Regions from separate parts of the Klebsiella terrigena genome, predicted to be linked through region 1. Evidence: predicted binding sites of a transcription regulator. Region 1 holds the regulator's gene; the other holds the start of a gene.
The links. Region 1 encodes CRP, which controls carbon source genes, mostly activating them, when cyclic AMP is high. Its sites were predicted from a motif close to ATGTGANNNNNNTCACAT; they were not measured.
Positions count from the first base shown of each region.

Region 2: a site for CRP is predicted at 3,643-3,660, ahead of HCK03_RS06935 (NupC/NupG family nucleoside CNT transporter). Genes of this name have one in related genera too.

Region 1 covers NZ_CP050508.1:399,999-407,946, forward strand. Annotated here, with positions in the region: gene pabA (aminodeoxychorismate synthase component 2) at 1-186, shown strand, start outside; gene argD (bifunctional acetylornithine/succinyldiaminopimelate transaminase) at 276-1,496, shown strand; gene HCK03_RS01805 (YccS/YhfK family putative transporter) at 1,486-3,564, opposite strand; gene crp (cAMP-activated global transcriptional regulator CRP) at 3,617-4,249, opposite strand; gene HCK03_RS01815 (OsmC family protein) at 4,556-4,960, shown strand; gene HCK03_RS01820 (phosphoribulokinase) at 5,018-5,887, opposite strand; gene HCK03_RS01825 (YheU family protein) at 5,924-6,142, opposite strand; gene HCK03_RS01830 (hydrolase) at 6,139-7,161, opposite strand; gene HCK03_RS01835 (ABC transporter ATP-binding protein) at 7,361-7,948, opposite strand, start outside.
Region 2 covers NZ_CP050508.1:1,449,744-1,457,691, reverse strand. Annotated here, with positions in the region: gene HCK03_RS06955 (alpha-keto acid decarboxylase family protein) at 1-411, opposite strand, end outside; gene mgrA (L-glyceraldehyde 3-phosphate reductase) at 588-1,580, shown strand; gene HCK03_RS06945 (DUF2502 domain-containing protein) at 1,725-2,078, shown strand; gene HCK03_RS06940 (Nramp family divalent metal transporter) at 2,140-3,378, opposite strand; gene HCK03_RS06935 (NupC/NupG family nucleoside CNT transporter) at 3,725-4,927, shown strand; gene HCK03_RS06930 (sensor domain-containing phosphodiesterase) at 4,969-7,149, opposite strand; tRNA gene HCK03_RS06925 (tRNA-Ala) at 7,358-7,433, opposite strand; tRNA gene HCK03_RS06920 (tRNA-Ala) at 7,474-7,549, opposite strand; gene HCK03_RS06915 (YfeC-like transcriptional regulator) at 7,769-7,948, shown strand, end outside.

The sequences.
Region 1 (7,948 bases):
TACCACTCTCTGGTCATTGACCCGGATACCCTGCCTGAGTGCTTCGACGTGACGGCCCGCAGCGAGAGCGGAGAGATTATGGCCATTCGCCATCGAGAGTGGGATCTTGAGGGGGTGCAATTTCACCCGGAAAGCATTCTCAGCGAGCAGGGGCATCAGCTGCTGGCAAACTTCCTCAAGCGTTGATTTGTAGTTGCCATTGACTGATTTTTTATGCATATTTTGTGATTATAATATCATAATCATTTTTGCATAACGAAGAAGGATGGCATCACATGGCAACTGAGCAACCGGCAATTACCCGCGCCACGTTCGATGAGGTTATTTTGCCGATTTATGCACCGGCAGAATTTATTCCGGTAAAAGGTAAAGGTAGCCGCGTATGGGATCAGCAGGGCAAAGAGTACGTTGATTTTGCGGGCGGTATTGCCGTCACGGCGCTCGGTCATTGCCATCCGGCGCTGGTTGCGGCGCTGCATGAGCAGGGGGAAACGCTGTGGCATACCAGCAACGTTTTCACCAACGAACCGGCGCTGCGCCTGGGCAGAAAGCTGGTCGATGCCACCTTCGCCGACCGCGTGGTGTTTATGAACTCCGGCACTGAAGCCAACGAAACGGCATTCAAGCTGGCGCGCAACTACACGATCACCCGCCATAGCCCCTATAAAACCAAAATCATCGCCTTCCATAACGCTTTCCACGGTCGTTCGCTGTTTACGGTCTCCGTTGGCGGGCAGCCGAAATATTCTGACGGCTTCGGGCCGAAGCCGGCGGATATCATTCACGTACCGTTCAACGACCTGCACGCGGTGAAGGCGGTCATGGACGATCACACCTGCGCGGTGGTGGTTGAGCCGATTCAGGGCGAAGGCGGCGTGATGGCTGCGACCCCGGAGTTCCTCAAAGGGCTGCGTGAGCTTTGCGATCGGCATCAGGCGTTGCTGGTGTTTGATGAAGTGCAGTGCGGAATGGGGCGTACCGGTTCGCTGTTCGCCTATATGCATTACGGCGTGACGCCGGATATCCTGACCAGCGCGAAAGCGCTCGGCGGCGGTTTCCCGATTAGCGCCATGCTGACCACCCACGATATTGCCAGCGCGTTCCATGCCGGCTCCCACGGTTCAACCTACGGGGGTAATCCGCTCGCCTGCGCCGTCGCCGGTGCGGCGTTTGATTTGATTAATACGCCTGAGGTACTGGACGGCGTCAACGCGAAGCGCGAACGCTTTGTACAGCATCTGCAGCAGATTGACGCCCGCTTCGATCTGTTTAGCGATATTCGCGGTATGGGGCTGTTGATCGGTGCGGAGCTGAAGCCGCAGCATCACGGCCGGGCGCGTGATTTCCTGTATGCCGCGGCGGAAGCGGGGGTTATGGTGCTCAATGCCGGGCCTGACGTGATGCGCTTTGTGCCTTCGCTGGTCATTGACGATAGCGATATTGACGAAGGAATGGCGCGCTTTGCACAGGCGGTACAGCGCGTACTTAGCGCTTAGTTGCGCGTAGCCAGATGCCGTGATGCGGGCGCTGACGCCATGCCACCGATGAGATGGTGTGCATGGTGTTCAGATGATCGAGGATCCGCTGCAGGTGCTGCTCCATGGTGCTCAGCGGGCCGCGGGGCACGTCCGCATCCTGCGACTCCATAATATTCACCTCGCCGGCGCTACCCGGCCCGTCGGTATCCAGCCGCTGCTGACAGCGCTGTAGCGCAATCTCACAGGATTCAAGATAGCGCCGGGCCAGATCCGGCGTCAGCATATTGTGCTCGCGGGCCAGCGTGGTCATGGCGTTGATATGCTCGACAATAAACTGGCTATGGGTGACCCATAGCTTCATATCGTCAAGATATTGCGAGTTAAAGCCGGGCTCCTGCATCGCCTGATTCAGCGAGTTATACAGCGAGTTGTGTGCCTGGTTGACGCGCATCCGCCGATAGGCCAGCGCCGGCGCCTGGTGATCGTCGCTGAGAATAAGGCGGATGGCCTCCTGGTCCGCCTCCAGCGCGTCGTGGGCGTTTTTACGCAGCAGGCCGCTTTGCCACTGTGGCCACAGCCATACCATCCCGCCGAAGGCAATCAGACACCCGATAAGCGTATCGATAAGCCTGGCGACAATAAACTGCTCGCCGTTAAGCGTCAGCAGCTGCAGGGTATAAACCGCCGTGACGGTAAAGCCCACCATCGCCCAGCCGTAGCTCTTGCGAATAATCAGATAGCTCAACAGCGTGATAATTAGCATCGCGGTCAGCGTATAGCCCTCAGGGACGTGAAAGTGCAGCGTCAGTCCGGCAATCACCAGGCCGGCGAGGGTCCCTGCCGCCCGGTGGACGATGCGGACCCGCGTTGCGCCGTAGCCGTTCTGGGTGACGAAAAGCACCGTCATCAGGATCCAGTAGGGTTTGGGCAGGTTTAGCGCACTGCCCATCAGGCTCGCGGCGGTGAGCATCACGCAGATCCGGGCGGCGTTGCGTAAAGCCGGCGATTTGTAAGAGAGATAGTTTTTCAGCGCAGGCAGTAGCGGCAGGCGCCGTTCCTTATCGGCCATCAGGTTACGTGGGTACAGCGGACGCTGGGTGCGCAGCACCCGGGCAAGGCGGCTGAAGTGCCATGCGCAGAATTGCCCGACCGGGTTGTCGGGGTGCTGAGAGGCAATCTTCTCCAGGGCGCCGATCTGCTTATCCATGTTAAAGCGCTGCGGATAGCGGTGGTAGAGGATGTCATCCGCCAGCACCCTTAGCCGCGCGGCGACGGTTTGCGCATTCCAGCGGATTACCGCTTCCGCGTGGCTGCGTTCGACCAGCTTCTGCACCTCTTCCGGCTGATGCAGGCTGACGGAAATATGTTCCTGCAGATCGAGGGCAACCTGAAACGCCCGCAGCAGGCGCTTATGGTCGCTACGCTGATTGGCCGCCAGCATATGCATCTGCTGGTAGCACTGGGTGATCAGGTCGACGACCTTTTGCTGACGGGTCAGCAGCGGAGGCAGCGAGGTTGCCGGGTCGATATGCTGGGTCAGCAGGCTGTATTTGGCTTCACAATAGTTGGCCAGCTCCCGGTAGAGCAGGCTTAGCGATTCGCGCAGCGGCTGCTCGCGCCACAGCCAAAACCAGAACCAGTTGAATAGCCCGTACCACAGCGTGCCAAGCGCGTAGATCAGCAGCGGTTCCCAGATCGGCATATTGCCGGCGAGGCTCAGAGTAAAGATGGCGGCAATCAGCGAGGCGGGCAGCAGCCTCGCGTGCAGCGAGCTGATTTCTGCCGTGACGCCAAGGAGCAGGGTCAGGCCGCTGAGAATTAAAGGGAGCGGGATATCGTGCTGGAGAAGGAGCTGAACGATCAGGCTGCAGCCGGCAAAGAGCGAGCCGCCAATAATCAGGCGTTTAAAGAAGCGCTTATGCGGTGTATCAAGACCGGCGACGTTGCAGCATGCGGGAACCAGCGAGAACAGCAGACCCTGCTGCAGATGGCCGAGAAGGAGGCCTATTGCGACCGGCAAACACAGCACCAGCGTTTGCCGCAGTGCGTAGTTGACTTCCGGGTGGTAAATCAGCCTGCGCCACATAGAGGGAAAACAAAAACGGCGTGTTGCAGGAGCAACACGCCGTTTTATCAGCTTAACGCGTGCCGTAGACGACGATAGTTTTACCGTGTGCGGAGATCAGATTTTGATCTTCCAGCATCTTCAGAATACGGCCAACGGTTTCACGTGAACAGCCGACGATCTGACCGATTTCCTGACGGGTAATTTTGATTTGCATACCGTCCGGGTGGGTCATGGCGTCAGGTTGTTTTGCCAGGTTCAGCAACGTCTGGGCGATACGGCCGGTGACGTCGAGGAAGGCAAGGTTACCGACTTTCTCAGAGGTAACCTGCAGACGGCGGGCCATCTGCGACGAGAGACGCATCAGAATATCCGGGTTAACCTGGATTAGCTGACGGAATTTTTTATAGGAGATTTCGGCCACTTCACATGCGGTTTTCGCACGTACCCAGGCGCTACGCTCCTGGCCTTCTTCAAACAAGCCTAATTCACCGATGAAATCGCCCTGGTTGAGGTAAGAGAGAATCATCTCTTTACCTTCTTCATCCTTGATGAGCACAGCCACAGAGCCTTTGACGATGTAGTACAACGTTTCTGCTTTTTCACCCTGGTGGATCAGCGTGCTTTTAGATGGGTACTTATGAATGTGGCAATGAGACAAGAACCATTCGAGGGTAGGGTCTGTTTGCGGTTTGCCAAGCACCATGCGCGGTTATCCTCTGTTATAAGCTATCTCCGGGTGCCGACACTACACGGCATCCGGGCATGCAATCGTATTGTTTCCCTATGCCTGGGAAGCTGGCTGGTGATTTTTCTTCAGCCTGTAATGTGAATTCCTCTGCATACATGCAGTACATCAATGTAATACTGTAGCATCCTGACTGTTTTAGCATAGCTTTTGCCGCGTGTCTCCTGGTGTCTCGCTTCAGCATGATGCAGGTCGCCTTCCGTTGCGAGATTTGTTATGTACGTGTAATCTGTCAGGAAAATTGCAACCTTGGAGTTAAATTTTATGCAAGCTCGTGTGAAATGGGTGGAAGGGTTAACCTTCATCGGTGAGTCGGCTTCCGGCCACCAGATTTTGATGGACGGTAACTCCGGGGATAAAGCGCCGAGTCCGATGGAAATGGTGCTGATGGCCGCCGGCGGCTGTAGCGCCATCGACGTGGTCTCAATTTTGCAGAAAGGACGTCACGATGTGACCAACTGTGAGGTGAAGCTGACCTCAGAGCGTCGGGAAGAGGCGCCGCGCCTGTTTACCCACATCAACCTGCACTTTATCGTGACCGGCCGCGAGCTGAAGGATGCGGTCGTTTCGCGAGCGGTAGACCTGTCGGCGGAGAAATACTGCTCGGTGGCGCTGATGCTGCAAAAAGCGGTAAATATCACGCATTCGTACGAAGTTATCGAGGGCTAAGCCGGAAGGCCAGCCCGTGGCCCCGGTTTGCGTCGTGCAGCCGGGGTGTTTACCGGCTTAACCGATCTTTTTCCCTGCCATCAGCCGTTCAACCAGCGGCGCCATGATCAGCTCCATCGCCAGCCCCATTTTGCCGCCCGGTACCACCAGCGTATTGATATGCGAGATAAACGACCCTTGCAGCATCGCCAGCAGCCACGGGAAGTCGATATCCTGCAGGTTGCGGAAGTGGATCACCACAAAGCTTTCATCCAGCGAGGGAATACCTTTAGCGGCGAAGGGGTTCGACGTATCAACGGTGGGAACCCGCTGGAAGTTGATATGGGTACGCGAGAACTGCGGGGTGATGAAGTTAATATAATCTTCCATTGAGCGGACGACCGAATCCATCACCGCTTCGCGAGAGTGCCCGCGCTCGCTGGTATCGCGGATGAGCTTCTGGATCCACTCCAGGTTGACGATGGGCACGACGCCCACCAGCAGGTCGACATTGTGCGCCACGTTGTGCTGCGGGGTGACAACGCCGCCGTGTAGCCCTTCGTAAAACAGGACGTCGGTCGGCTCCGGCAGCGGCTGCCAGGGCGTGAAGGTGCCCGGTACCTGATTCCACGGCACGGCCTCGTCATAGGTATGCAGATATTTTCTCGACTGGCCGGTTCCGCTGCGTCCGTACTCGAGGAAGGTGTTTTCCAGCAGGCCGAAGTCGTTTGCTTCCGGGCCAAAATAGCTGATGTGCTTCCCCTGATCCCGCGCTTTGCGGATCGCCATGTCCATTTCCGGGCGGGTGTAGCGATGGAAGCTATCGCCCTCGACTTCGGCGGCACGCAGGTTCAGCTGGGCGAAGATTTTGCGAAAGGCGAGGCTGGTGGTGGTGGTTCCCGCGCCGCTGGAGCCCGTGACGGCAATCACCGGATGTTTGGCAGACATATCAACTCCCAGATTAAACGATGGTGTGGCGCCGCCTTAGCCGTGGAACTGCTTGCGGGGCATGATGTTGACCGTCTCGTGCAGCTCTGACCACACCAGTACGGCTTCTCCGCTTTTCAGCTGCTGTTTTACATCGGCGACCTTATCGGCCAGCGAGCGTTCATGTTCACCATAATCGGTGCCTTCGCGCAACACAAAGGTTTCAATCAGGTTATCCAGCGTTTCGGGATCCAGATCCTGCCAGGGAATAATCATTTTTTTCCTTCCAGCCAGCGCGTTAGCCAGTCCGGGATCCGTCTTTCCAGCCACATCTCAGGCCTGCGCAGCGTGCCGCCGACAAACCCGACGTGCCCGCCCTGTTCGGTCAGCTGGTACTCGACGTTGGCCGGTAGCTGCTCCTGCGGCGGAATGGAATGATGGTCCATGAACGGATCGTCTTTCGCGTGAATGATCAGCGTGGGTTTCGTGATATCGCTCAGACGCGGCATCGCGCTGCACTGGCGATAGTAGTCCAGCGCATCGGCAAAGCCGTGAATTTTGGCGGTGATGGTATCGTCAAACTCGCGAATGCGCCGCATGCCTTTGAGCTGGCGTAAATCAACCGGCAGAGAGCCCGGGTAGGCTTTCAGCTTGCGCGCGGCGTTCGCTTTTAACAGGTTCAGCAGATAGCGCTGGTAGACGCGGGAGAAGCCTTTATCCATATGGTAGCTGCAGGCCTCCAGCATGAACGGGGCCGACACGATGACCGCCGCGTCGAGCGGGACGCTGTCGCCCTCGTTTGCCAGCAGGCAGCCGAGCATATTGCCGCCCAGCGAATAGCCTACGGCGGCCGTGGGCGCGGGACCAAATTCGCGCTGCAGCCAGCGCAGGAACCAGGTGCCGTCTTCCGTCTCTCCGGAGTGGTAGATGCGGTTATTACGGTTAGGCTCGCCGCTACAGCCGCGGAAATGCATCACCACGCCGAGCCAGCCGCGCTGCATTGCCGCGTGGATCAGGCCGTGAGCGTAAGGGCTGTGCAGGCTTCCTTCCAGACCGTGAAAAACCACCAGCCGCGGCTTATGGCGGGCTGATTCGGGATCTTCGCTCCAGGCCAAATCGATAAAATCACCGTCGGGGAGTTCAAGGCGCTGCCAGTGTGGAGTAAAGCCCAGTTTGCGGCGGATCAGTCGCGGCAGCATGGTTTGCAGATGACGATTGCCCACGCCGCGCATTGGGTGAAACTCGCGCGAGTCGTCTTCGGGGGGCGTCATTTCTGTAGGGGTGATTTCAACCATAGCACCAGAGCAATTAATAAACTTATAAACACTATACCGCGCATGAAGTGCGCAGGTTAGCCAATATGTGATCTTATGGCCAGCTGGTGGAGATTACGCGAAAAAGAGCGGGCGCTATAGGGCCTTTTGTGGCATGAAGAGTGGCCCCGAAAGCTCATTGCCAGTGAACCGTCGAGGCCGCGCGCTCGGCCCGCAGGGCTTAGCCTTCCTGCAGCATCTGCTCCAGCTGTTCCTGCGCCTCCAGCCAGGCCATTTCGCACTCTTCCAGACCCGATTTGGCACTGGCCTGCTGCTGCAGGCAGGCGGTCAGGTCCGCTTTGCGGGATGCGTCATACAGGCCGCTGTCGCCCAGTTTCTCTTCCGCCTGCGCGAGCTGGGCGTTGAGCTTATCCATCTCTTTCTCAAGACGGGTAATCTCTTTACGCAATGGCTGAGTCAGGGTGCGCAGCTCCGCTTCCCGGCGCTTTTGGTCTTTGCGGGACTGGGCGCTGTTGCCGTTATCTTTGATCGCGTCAGACGACTGACTCTCCTGCTTCTGCGAGTCGCTCAGCCACTGCTGGTAATCTTCCAGATCGCCGTCGAACTGCTCAACCTTGCCGTCGTGGACCAGATAGAGATCGTCGGTGGTCGAACGGATCAGGTGGCGATCGTGCGAGACCACCACCAGCGCGCCTTCGAAATCAATCAGCGCTTCGGTTAAAGCCTGGCGCATATCGAGGTCAAGGTGGTTAGTCGGTTCATCGAGCAGCAGAAGATTAGGGCGCTGCCAGACGATCAGCGCCAGCAC
Region 2 (7,948 bases), 1.0 Mb from region 1:
CTGAGTGCAGGTGATCTGCTCGCTCATCCGCGCAAAATGCGTAAAATCGCCATCCCCCAGCGTGTGGTGCAGCAGCTCCCCCCGCTGCTGGGCGCCGCTGCAGGGAGCACCCACGATATGCAGAACCGGGACGTGTTCGGCATAGCTGCCCGCCACGCCGTTAAGCGCGCTCAGCTCGCCAACGCCGTAGGTCGTCAGCAGCGCACCGGCGCCCTTGATACGCGCATAGCCGTCGGCCGCATAGGCGGCGTTCAGTTCGTTCGCGCAGCCGACCCATCCCAGCGCCTCATGCGCGATCACACGATCGAGGAACTGCAGGTTGTAATCTCCCGGTACGCCAAACAAGCGGTCTATGCCGCAATCTACAAGGCGATCCAGCAGATAATCGCCAATCGTGTAAGTCGGTTGCATAGCCATACTCCTTATCCCGTGCAGGTAATTTGAGTATTGAATAAGCGATCGAACTGTCCAGATTGTGTCGAATATATGAAGTGGAAAGCAAAATTTACGACTTTGGGGTGTGTACTCCGGGCTGAACATTCTTTAGTGTAAACGTATACACAAGCTGTTTTATCTGCGGAGGAAGTATGGTTTACCAGGCAAATGCGACGCGATATCAGACAATGGAATTCCGCCGATGCGGCCAAAGCGGGCTAAAGCTGCCGGCAGTTTCTCTCGGCCTTTGGCATAACTTTGGTGACGAAACGCGAGTAGAAACCAGCCGCCAGCTGCTGCGTCACGCCTTCGATCTCGGCATTACGCACTTCGATCTGGCCAACAACTACGGGCCGCCGCCGGGTTCTGCTGAGAGCAATTTCGGCCGCATCCTGCGGGAGGATTTTTTACCTTATCGCGATGAGCTGATTATCTCCAGCAAGGCCGGTTACACCATGTGGGACGGGCCTTACGGTGACTGGGGTTCGCGCAAGTATCTGATTGCCAGCCTCGATCAGAGCCTGAAACGGATGGGGCTGGAATACGTCGATATCTTCTATCATCACCGCCCCGATCCCGAGACTCCGCTGCTGGAAACGATGCGCGCACTTGACCACATCGTGCGTCAGGGTAAAGCGCTTTACGTCGGGCTATCGAACTACCCTCTCGCCCAGGCGACGGAGGCGGTGAGCATTCTCAACGATCTCGGCACGCCGTGCATTATTCATCAGCCAAAATACTCCATGTTAGAGCGCTGGGTTGAAGACGGGCTGCTGGATTTCCTGCAGGCCGAGGGGGTCGGAAGCATTGCGTTTTCACCGCTGGCCGGCGGCCAGCTGACCGACCGCTATTTACACGGTATCCCGGCTGATTCCCGGGCCGCCAGCGGCAGCCGCTTCCTGCAGGCGGATCAGCTGACGGCAGAAAAGCTGGAGAAAGTCCGCCAGCTGGACGCCCTGGCGCAGGCGCGCGGACAGAAGCTATCGCAGATGGCGCTGGCCTGGGTGCTGCGCGGCGAAAAAGTGACCTCGGTGCTGATCGGGGCCAGCAAAACGGCCCAGCTTGACGATGCCGTCGGGATGCTCGCCAATCGCCACTTCAGCCCTGATGTGTGCGCGAAAATAGACGCAATTCTGGCGGCGTAAACAAAAAGTTACTTTAGCAAAAAGGTTGTTTTAGCAAAAAGTGCTCTTATCCGCGATTTAGGAGTTCATCCAATGCTGCGGGGCTTCACCGCCTCGTAATATCACGTTAACAAGCCGCAAGGCTCGATCGTGAAGGAGAAGAGTATGTTCAGGTCACTGATACTGGCTGCCGTGCTGTTGGCTTCAGCGCCATTAGTTGCTAACGCTGGTGAAATCACCCTGCTGCCATCTGTAAAATTACAAATAGGCGATCGCGACAATTACGGTAATTACTGGGACGGTGGCGGCTGGCGCGACCGTGATTACTGGCGTCGTAACTACGAATGGCGCGATAACCGCTGGCGGCATCATGACAACGGCCGTCACCGCGGCTGGGATAAGCGCAAAGCTTATGAACGCGGCTACCGTGAAGGCTGGAACGATCGCGACGACCGTCGCGGCGGCTGGGGGCGTGGACCGGGAGGTCGCGGACACGGACACGGTCACGGCCATCACTAAATGTCCTGCAATCAGTTACATCAAACGGGGGAGCCTTGCGGCTCCCCCGTTTATTACCCGCTTATAATCCCAACACCGTCCCCACCAGCAGCCAGCCGTTCAGCGTAACCACAATCGCCACGATGACCCAGCCGGTTCGCTTAATCCATGCCGTATTCACCAGATCGCCCATCAGCTTCGGGTTACTGGTAAAAATCAGCAGCGGCACCAGCGCCAGCGCAATACCAAAGCTCAGCAGCACCTGGCTCATCACTAAGATACGGGTCGGATCGAGCCCCATCATGATGACGATAAACGACGGCAGCATAGTAACCGCCCGGCGAAACCACAGCGGGATATGAAAGCGAATAAACCCCTGCATCACCACCTGGCCCGCCAGGGTACCAACCACCGTCGACGACAGCCCGGCAGCCACCAGACTGAGGCCAAATATGGTTGCCGCGGCGTGGCTCAGCAGCGGCTCCAGCGTCAGGTAGGCGGCATCAAGATCGGCGACGCCGGTATGTCCGTTAAAGTGAAACGCGGCGGCGGCGGTGGCCATCATCGCCAGGTTAACAAAGCCGGCGATGGTCATGGCAATCGCCACATCCCAGCGGGTGGCGTTATAGCGCTCTTTGCGCGTGCCGTCATGCAGGTTCTGGGTCAGCGACGAGTGCAGATAGATGACGTGAGGCATAATGGTGGCCCCCAGCACCCCGGCCGCCAGGAACACCGCTTCTCCGTTAGGCAGGCTCGGGATAATCATCCCTTTCGCCAACGGCGCCAGCGCCGGCTGGGAGAAAATCAGCTCAACGATATAGGCGCCGGCAACAAACAGCAGCAGCCCGCCAATGACCTTCTCCAGCGGCTTTTGCCCGCGACGCTGGAGCATCAAAATCAAAAACGTGGCGATACCGGTCAGCACGGCGCCCTGCAGTAAAGAGACGCCAAGCAGCAGCTTAAAGCCGATCGCCGCGCCAATAAACTCGGCAAGGTCCGTCGCCATGGCGATAATTTCCGCCTGCACCCAATAGAACCACACCACCGGGCGCGGATAGTGGTCGCGGATCTGCTCCGCGAGATTTTTACCCGTCGCAATTCCCAGCTTTGCCGACAGCACCTGAATCAGCATCGCCATCAGGTTTGCCCACACCACTACCCACAGCAGCTGGTAGCCGAAGCTGGCGCCCGCCTGGATATTGGTCGCAAAGTTACCGGGATCGATATACCCGATGGCAGCAATAAAGGCAGGCCCCATCAAAGCGAGCTTCATCTTGCGCGCTGCGCGACCGCTGCTATTCTCAACGCGACTGCTTGTCATTTTCTGCCTCAGAAATATAGCCTTTGCTATGTTTAATGCTACCAAAATGCGAATGATTATCAAGTTCATTTATAACGGCGATAATTATTGCTTTGATAGGAGGGAACGATAGCGGCTAACAACGAAAAGGTGGCATTGATGGAAGTCCATCGCGCCTGGTCATCAGATTAGTACAATCTAAGCAACTTTTAAAACCTTTACGCAACATAACAAAAATGTATGTTCGATCACTATTTTGGTGATTAGTCACAGTTCCTTGCAATAGTGTGGACTTGATCTCGTTTTCTTTGGGCTTGTTACATAGAATGTGCACAGAAATTTAACCTGCCTCATATTTGGAGCAAATATGGACCGCGTCCTGCACTTTATTCTCGCGATCGTCGTGGTGGCTATTTTGGCCCTTTTGGTCAGCCACAACCGTAAGCAGATTCGTATTCGTTATGTTATTCAATTGCTTGTCATTGAAGTCCTGCTGGCATGGTTCTTCCTGAACTCCGATATCGGTCTGGGTTTCGTGAAAGGATTCTCCGAGATGTTCGAAAAACTTCTCGGCTTTGCTAACGAAGGGACCAACTTCGTCTTCGGCAATATGAACGATAAAGGCCTCGCCTTCTTCTTCCTCAAGGTCTTGTGCCCAATCGTCTTCATCTCTGCGCTGATCGGTATTTTGCAGCATATCCGCATCCTGCCTATCGTCATTCGCGCGATCGGTACCGTGCTGTCCAAAATCAACGGCATGGGTAAGCTGGAATCATTCAACGCCGTCAGCTCGCTGATTCTGGGCCAGTCGGAAAACTTTATCGCGTATAAAGATATCCTCGGCAAAATGTCGCGTAACCGCATGTACACCATGGCGGCGACCGCAATGTCCACCGTTTCCATGTCCATCGTCGGCGCGTACATGACCATGCTGCAGCCGAAGTACGTTGTTGCGGCGCTGGTTCTTAACATGTTCAGTACCTTTATCGTCCTGTCGCTGATTAACCCTTACCGCGTTGATGAAAGCGAAGAAAATCTGCAGATGTCGAACCTGCATGAAGGTCAGAGCTTCTTTGAAATGCTGGGTGAGTACATCCTGGCAGGCTTTAAAGTCGCGATAATCGTTGCGGCGATGCTGATTGGTTTCATCGCGTTAATCTCTGCGCTGAACGCCCTGTTCGCGACCGTTACCGGCTGGTTCGGTTACAGCATCTCCTTCCAGGGTATCCTCGGCTACATCTTCTACCCGGTTGCATGGGTGATGGGCGTACCGGCAGGTGAAGCGCTGCAGGTCGGCAGTATCATGGCGACTAAACTGGTTTCAAACGAATTCGTTGCGATGATGGATCTGCAGAAAATTGCCAGCACGCTCTCTCCGCGTGCGGAAGGCATTATCTCCATCTTCCTCGTCTCCTTCGCCAACTTCTCTTCAATCGGGATTATTGCCGGGGCGATTAAAGGCCTGAACGAAGAACAGGGTAACGTTGTTTCCCGCTTTGGCCTGAAGCTGGTTTACGGCTCGACCCTGGTGAGCGTGCTCTCGGCGTCTATCGCCGCGCTGGTACTGTAATTTCTTAAGGTTGTGCAAAAGCCGGGCGAGTCCCGGCTTTTTTACGCCCGTAGTTCCTCGAGCGGCCGCGGCTTGCCGATCAGGTAGCCCTGCAAATAGTCAACGCCTAGCGCCAGCAGCCGCGCCTTCTGCTCTTGCGTTTCCACGTACTCCGCCACAACCGTCAGGTTTTTCACTCTCGCCATCTCGATGATGGATTTGATAATGATCGCATCCAGAGGGTCGGTTTCCACGTCGCGCACGAAGCAGCCGTCAATCTTCACGATATCCGCCTGGAGCCGCTTCAGGCGCTCATAGTTCGCATAGCCGGTACCAAAGTCATCGATAGCAATGGCGCAGCCAAAATCCCGCAGCTGCTGGATGTTGTGGAGGCTGGTTTGCTCATCGCAGAAGGCCTGCTCTTCGGTAATTTCGAGGGTGATCGCTTCGGCCTGGAGGTTATAGCGTCTGAACAACGCAATAATCTGCGCCGCGCTGTCGCGCTGCATCAGCGTGTAGGGCAGAAGATTAACGGAGAAGTGCTGGCCCGGATGACGATGCAGGGTGCTGAACAACGTTTCCAGTACCAGCATGTCGAAACGCTGGCTCAGGTTGAACTGCACGATGAGCGGAATAAAGCGGTCCGGCGTAATGACGGTTTCTCCGCACTGCATCCGCGTAAGCACTTCGTAATAGCCCTCCCCCGCCGCGTTCTGGATCGGCTGGGCATACAGCACGAGATCGCGTTTGCTGAGCGCCTGCTTCACCCGGGTCAGCATGCGCACCTGCTCGCTGGTCTGATCGGAAACCTGCCCCTGCGTCGCGTCCAGCGCCAGCACCCGCTGCGCTGCGCCGGCCTGCTCCGAAAGCCAGCTCAGCTGGCCAAGCATTGGATGAAGCTCGGCCTCGACGCCGTGATGCCGGCCCCACGATGCGCCAAACTCCAGATCCAGCGTCTGGTTATTCCAGCTAAATTTATTGTGGTTGAGTATCGCCACGATGTGGCCTAGCCGCGCCTCGGGTTCTGGCCCGCACAGCACCAGCAGCAGCTCGCTGCCGGGTAGCTGAAATATTTTATCTCCCGCCCCCAGCAGCGGCTGCACCTTACCGGCTACCTGCCGCTTGCAGTGCACGCGCATCATCATGCCGTAATGGCGGCTGAGGAAGTCCAGATTATCAATTCGCAGGCTGCTGATGGCGACCTGAGGATTGCGGCGTAAATGGCACTCCAGCGCACGCAGATTAGGTAATCCGGTCAGCGGGTCCTCCTGCGCCTGATCCCGCCATCTGAGCTTGATTCGTTCGTTCTGAGCGTAAATATCCAGCATATAAAACAAGCAAATGGTGAATGAGATGAGTACCGAGAGCACGAATGATAAGGCGTATTCAGTCTTTACGCCCTGCAGGAAATTTTGATTATAGGCAACCAGCAAGAATGCTGAAACGGACCATGAAATACGGATCAGCACATGGCCCAGCCGGCTAATACCAATAAAATAGAGAATAAAAATAAGCGGGACTAAATAACCTGCAATAAAAACAGAGTTATAAGGTGCACAAAGTACCGCTAATATTGCTGCGAGCGCCATAAACCAGTACAGCGTAAATACCCGACGCTCGCGCGTAAGCCACGGTTGACAATGTCGAAGCCAGAATGTGCTGGCAAAACGCGGACTGATAATCATCCGCAACGGATAATAAAAGAAGGTCGTAAAAATTAACGCCGCGCAAATCAAACTCTGAATATCAATAATGGTATAAATTGCCGGCATACCTTTGAAATAACTCGATATAACCAGTGGGAAAGAAAAAAACACTCCCGCCAGATACATGGTGACTTTCATTAATATGGGGGCAAAAAATCCGCCCCAAAAGATTCTGATGCCCATCCGCTTTGTGGTGAGCCCGCTGCGCCACGTCTTACCGAGCAGCATGCGGACAACGGCGCACGACGCCAGCACCGAGAATAGCTGACAGAATAATAAAATTGCCGCCTGCGGTATCGTCAGAGGGATTATCCAGGCGTTAGTGATAGCAAAGGCGATAATCAGCGGGCCGACCGCATAGCGGCCAAATATAAAGATCACCGCGTACATCATACTTAGCGGTAGCCAGGCGAGGAAAATTTGGTTGCCGTCAATCAATGCCTGAGGTGAAATAAACCTGGCCAATGGAATCGTAATTAAACAAACGATCAGCGCGAGTAAAGATCTTCTGATATTAATGTTAAATTTACCTGTCATTATTGTTAATTAAAGGTCCCGCGCCGGAATTATATTTAATATATAAATACTATGTTGGTTAATTATGGCAGGCAAGGTAATAAGCCAGGGAAAATTCTTAAATTACATTTCATTCTACTAGCAGTAGGTTTTCTGACGTAAGCACAAAGTGCTTTACATTGGCGGAGGAGAAAACAAAAAACCCCCGCCGAAGCGAGGGTTTCGAATTTGGTGGAGCTAAGCGGGATCGAACCGCTGACCTCTTGCATGCCATGCAAGCGCTCTCCCAGCTGAGCTATAGCCCCAACAGTACGTTTTACAACCAAACCTGATGGGAACAGGATTTGGTGGAGCTAAGCGGGATCGAACCGCTGACCTCTTGCATGCCATGCAAGCGCTCTCCCAGCTGAGCTATAGCCCCGTAACATAAAACGTGTCGTGTTGACGGGCGGCATAATATGAATTCCTTCGTCAGGTGTCAACGGCAAAATCACCCCTCTGAATTTGATCGCTGAAAAAGCAGGCAAATAGCTGACATTGCGAAGCTTATCGCAGGGAGAAGTTAAACATGTCACTCTTTCATCTAAAAGGATGCTATAACATGAACAACTAATTCCCACATCTTTACTCAGGAAATAGTATGCTCAAGGAACGAATGACACCTGAAGAAATCGCCCATCTCACCGGCTTCAGCCGGCAGACAATCAATAAATGGGTACGCAAAGAAGGATGGCAAACCTCGCCCCGACCCGGCGTGCAGGGAGGCAAAGCCCGCCTTGTACACGTCAACGAGCAGGTGCGCGATTTTATTCGTAGCGCA